Regions from separate parts of the Rhodoferax mekongensis genome, predicted to be linked through region 1. Evidence: predicted binding sites of a transcription regulator. Region 1 holds the regulator's gene; the other holds the start of a gene.
The links. Region 1 encodes FNR, which switches genes on or off when oxygen is low (the NO sensors DNR and NnrR bind a similar motif). Its sites were predicted from a motif close to TTGATNNNNATCAA; they were not measured.
Positions count from the first base shown of each region.

Region 2: the regulator FNR is predicted to act here: its motif matches at 944-957, upstream of cyoA (ubiquinol oxidase subunit II).

Region 1 covers NZ_CP132507.1:2,162,320-2,164,724, forward strand. The annotation lists gene RAN89_RS10450 (FixH family protein) at 12-290, shown strand; gene RAN89_RS10455 (hypothetical protein) at 313-549, shown strand; gene fnr (fumarate/nitrate reduction transcriptional regulator Fnr) at 565-1,284, opposite strand; gene hemN (oxygen-independent coproporphyrinogen III oxidase) at 1,481-2,405, shown strand, end outside.
Region 2 covers NZ_CP132507.1:2,294,481-2,296,885, reverse strand. The annotation lists gene RAN89_RS11050 (MFS transporter) at 1-820, opposite strand, end outside; gene cyoA (ubiquinol oxidase subunit II) at 1,051-2,097, shown strand; gene cyoB (cytochrome o ubiquinol oxidase subunit I) at 2,153-2,405, shown strand, end outside.

The DNA.
Region 1 (2,405 bases):
AAAGACTGCTTATGTCCAACCCTACAACCTCGTCCAACACTCCCGCTCCCTGGTGGAAGTTCGGTCATGTGTGGCTGGTAGTCTCCGGTCCGCTCATCGTGGTGGTGGCGAGTTTCCTGACCTTCTACATTGCTGTGCGTGGCATGGACCCCATCGTTGATGAAAACTACTACCAGGCCGGCTTGGACATCAACAAGTCTTTGGCGGCCAAACCTGAGAGCCTGGCCCCGGCCATGCAGGCACGCAACCATGCAGCGACAGGGGTAGTGCCCAACACTGCACCGCGCTAAAGCGGATTTTCAGGAGCGATGTATGCCGACAGGTAAATGGATGGCAGTCGTCTGGCCCGCTTTTCTGGCGGCCGGCGTACTGGAGATCGTGGTGTTTGCATTCATTGACCCACACGATCTGCATTGGCACGATGGCGCGCTACCGCTTTCACGCCAAGGGATTTACACCTTGGCGTTCTTCGTTTTCTGGGGGGTGACGCTGGCCTCCAGCGCCTTGACCGCCTTGCTCAATATGAGCGCTGCCGAGGTCAACGATTAGGAGTTTGAGTCCCGCTCAGTTGCAGACCTTGGGGTTGACAATGTCCTTCAGGGCCTCTGTGTTCAAGATGCGCACATGGCGCTGCTTGACTTCCACAATGCCGTCTTCCACGAATTTGGAGAATGTACGGCTCACGGTCTCAAGCTTCAGACCCAAGTAGCTTCCAATCTCTTCGCGGGTCATCCGCAACACCAACTCGCTTTGCGAGAAGCCGCGGGCATGCAGGCGCTGAACCAGGTTCAGCAGAAACGCAGCCAGTCGCTCTTCGGCTCGCATGCTGCCCAGAAGCAGCATCACGCCGTTTTCACGCACGATTTCGCGGCTCATGATCTTGTGGACATGGCGCTGCAGCGAATTCACTTCCCGCGAGAGCTCTTCAATGCGGTCAAAGGGCATGACGCAAACCTCGGCGTCTTCTAGAGCCACGGCATCGCATGTGTGGTGGTCGTTCACGATGCCATCGAGCCCTACGATCTCACCGGCCATTTGGAAGCCGGTCACCTGGTCGCGGCCGTCTTCAGAAGCAACGCACGTTTTGAAGAAACCGGTGCGGATGGCAAACAGGCTGGTGAATTTTTCTCCGTTGCGGAAGAGGGTTGCTCCGCGTTTGACTTTGCGGCGGCTGGCTACCACATCGTCGATTTTGTCCAGCTCTGCAGCGCTCAACCCCAAGGGCATGCACAGTTCGCGCAGGTTGCAGTTGGAGCAAGCCACTTTGATGGTGTGGGGGTTCAATGCCGCAGTCGCAACCGGAGTGATTGCGATAGAAGCGTGGGCGTCGTGAGACTTGGCGTTAGGCATTGCGTGTTCAAGCATGGTGTTCCCCTGATGCAAGTCAATTATGGTCCCGGTCATCCTGAAACTCCTTGATGTAAATCAAGGAGTTTGGCGGGCGCTTCGGTCACAGTCTGTGCGCTAGCTTGGAGTATTCATGAACGCAGCCATTGCATCCGCACCCATATCAGAACAACTATTGACCCGGTTTGATGTCTCCGGGCCGCGTTACACCTCGTACCCGACGGCGGATCGCTTTGTCGAGGCTTTCAGTGCGGACGATTACACCCAAGCCTTGCAGCAACGCCGGTCCGGGGCTGCTGCGCTGGCCTTGCCCTTGTCTCTCTACGTGCACATCCCATTTTGCGAATCGCTGTGCTACTACTGCGCTTGCAACAAGATTATCACCAAGCACCACGACAAGGCAGCTACGTATTTGCGCTACCTGACCCGGGAAGTGGAGCTGCACACGAAACTGATGGGAACGGGACAGTCCGTCAGCCAGTTGCACTTGGGTGGGGGCAGCCCCACCTTCTTAAGCGACGCTGAACTGCGGGAACTCATGGCGATGCTGCGCCGCAACTTCAGCTTTGCCGCCGGCGGTGAATATTCCATAGAGGTGGATCCCCGCACGGTTGATGCATCGCGCCTGGATACCTTGGCCGAGCTTGGGTTCAACCGACTGAGCTTCGGCGTGCAAGACTTTGACCCCGCAGTGCAGAAGGCCGTGCACCGCGTGCAGCCTGCCGAGCAGGTATTTGCCTTGGTCGACGCGGCACGGGCCCGCGGATTTGAGTCCATTAATGTGGACCTGATTTACGGCTTGCCCCGTCAAAGCCCCGAGTCGTTTGACCGTACCCTGGCACAAGTGAATGCCTTGCGCCCTGACCGCATTGCCCTCTATGCCTATGCGCATCTGCCGGAGCGCTTCAAGCCCCAGCGGCGTATCGCCACAGTGGAGCTGCCCGGTGCCGCCTCCAAGGTGTCCATGTTGGCGCACTCACTGGCTTCCTTTATGGGGGCCGGCTATGTGTATGTGGGTATGGATCACTTTGCATTGCCGGACGACTCGCTGGCCATCG
Region 2 (2,405 bases), 130 kb from region 1:
GTGCAAAGCTTGCCAAAGCTGCAAAAGCACCCAATAGCACATTGCCGCCCTCCTCGCGCATGACTTTGGTCACGCTCACGGGCTGTAGCTCCAATTCCTGCAAACGCTCGGCATAGGACTGGCCCACAACCAAGCGTAAGCGGGCAAACAGGGCCACCACATTGATGGCAAACGCCACGAAGAAGGGGTAACGCCAGCCGAAACTCAGGAATTCAGCAGAAGTCAGATTGCTGTGCAGATAGGCAAACAGACCCGCCGCCAACACAAAACCGATGGGGGCACCCAATTGGCCGACCATGGAAAACCAACCCCGGCGGTCCTTGGGGGCACTCATGGCAAGCAGAGATGGCAATCCATCCCAGGAACCGCCCAGGCCCAAGCCCTGGCCGATGCGCAGAATGATCATCGCCACGATGGCGGTCGTTCCCGCCGTCGCATAGCTGGGGAGGAAGGCCATACCGGCGGTACTGGCTCCCAACATGAAAAGCGCCAAGGTAAGTTTGGTGCCACGACCCCAGCGCCTTTGGACGGCCATGGAAATGGCGGTTCCGACCGGGCGGGCTACAAACGCCAGCGAAAAGATGGCAAAAGCCATCAACGTACCGTCCAAACGCGACAAAAAGGGAAAAAGCAGGCCCGGAAACACCAGAACGCACGCGATTCCGAACACGAAAAAGTCGAAATATTCCGAAGAGCGACCAATGATGACCCCGACGGCGATTTCGCCCGGCGTCACATCTTCATCGGTGTGGGCACCAGCCAGGGACACAGAACTCTCGTAACCTGACCCGGCAAGGGCCGCAGAAGCTGGTTGGTACATAAAGGCAGAATCCTCAAACAACAGACACGCCACCGTTGTACACCCAAGCGGTGCGGGTTTCCGTCCTTTCCCGCCAAGTTGAGGATCAGGAAAACCCTGATTGCCAGCACCCCGTCAAACACTTTGATCTTGGACAAAATGTCCAATGGACAAATTTGCTAGCGAAATTACAGTCGGAAGCTCATTCCTTTGTATCCAACCAAGGCGCTCTGTCCAAGGGCGCAGCAAGCATGTTCAAACTCAAGGCTTTCCGCAAGCTCAGCTGGCTCGCCGCCATGGCCATGGCGGCCGGACTTACCGGCTGCAGCAAGGCTGTTGTACTCAATCCTGCAGGCGATATCGCTGCGCAGCAAGGTCAAATGGTGATCACCGCGACCTTGTTGATGCTGATCATCATCGTCCCCGTGATTGCATTGACACTGTTTTTTGCCTGGAAATACCGCCAGAGCAATACGGAAGCCGAATATGACCCTGAATGGCACCACTCCACCTCTCTGGAGCTGGTGATCTGGACAGTCCCGCTCCTCATCATCATTGCCCTCGGCGCCCTGACCTGGATCGGCACCCACAAACTCGACCCTTACCGCCCCTTGGACCGCATTGATGCACAGCGCCCATTGCCCGCTGACGTCAAGCCTATGGAAGTGCAAGTGGTGGCGATGGACTGGAAATGGCTGTTCTTTTACCCCGAGCAAGGTATTGCCACGGTGAATGAACTGGCAGCACCGGTGGACCGCCCCATTTTGTTCAAGCTGACCGCAACGTCGACCATGAACGCGTTTTATGTGCCGGACCTCGCCGGCATGATTTACGCGATGCCTGGCATGCAAACCGAGCTGAACGCCGTGATCAACCGCCCCGGCGTGTTCAAGGGCATGTCCTCCCACTACAGCGGCGCAGGCTTCTCCGGCATGACCTTCAAGTTCCACGGACTGAGCAACGAAGACTTCGCTGCCTGGGTCAACAAGGCCAAGACCGAAGGCAAGACGCTGGACAAAGCCACTTACACAAACCTGGTGAAACCCAGTGAGCGTGATCCGGTGCAACGCTTCAGCAGCGTGGAAGCCGGTCTGTACGACAAGGTGCTGAACCGCTGCGTGGAAGACGGAAAAATGTGTATGCACCACATGATGGCTATTGATGCACGGGGCGGTAACGCTTACGTGAAAGCTATGGGTCTGAGCATGCCGCAAGACGTTTGCACCGTGCAAAACGCCGACCAGGTCATCGCTGCCCTGGAAATCCGCAACGCTAACCGCGCCGTCGTCCAACAATGATTTTCCGCACCGGCTGCCTATCGTGGCAGCCGGCGCTTTGCCAAAGAGACTACCTATGTCCTCCCAAACTCTCACTGATACTCACTGGGCTCTAGGCCGGCTGAGCTGGGATGTCGTGCCCATGGCGCACGAGCCCATCATTCTCTGGACATTCATCTTGGTGTGCCTGGGCGGCCTCGCTGTCCTGGCCGCCATGACGAAGTTCCGCCTCTGGGGTCCGTTCTGGCGTGACTGGGTGTGCAGCATCGACCACAAGAAGATCGGCATCATGTACATGGTGCTCGGTATCGTGATGCTGCTGCGCGGCT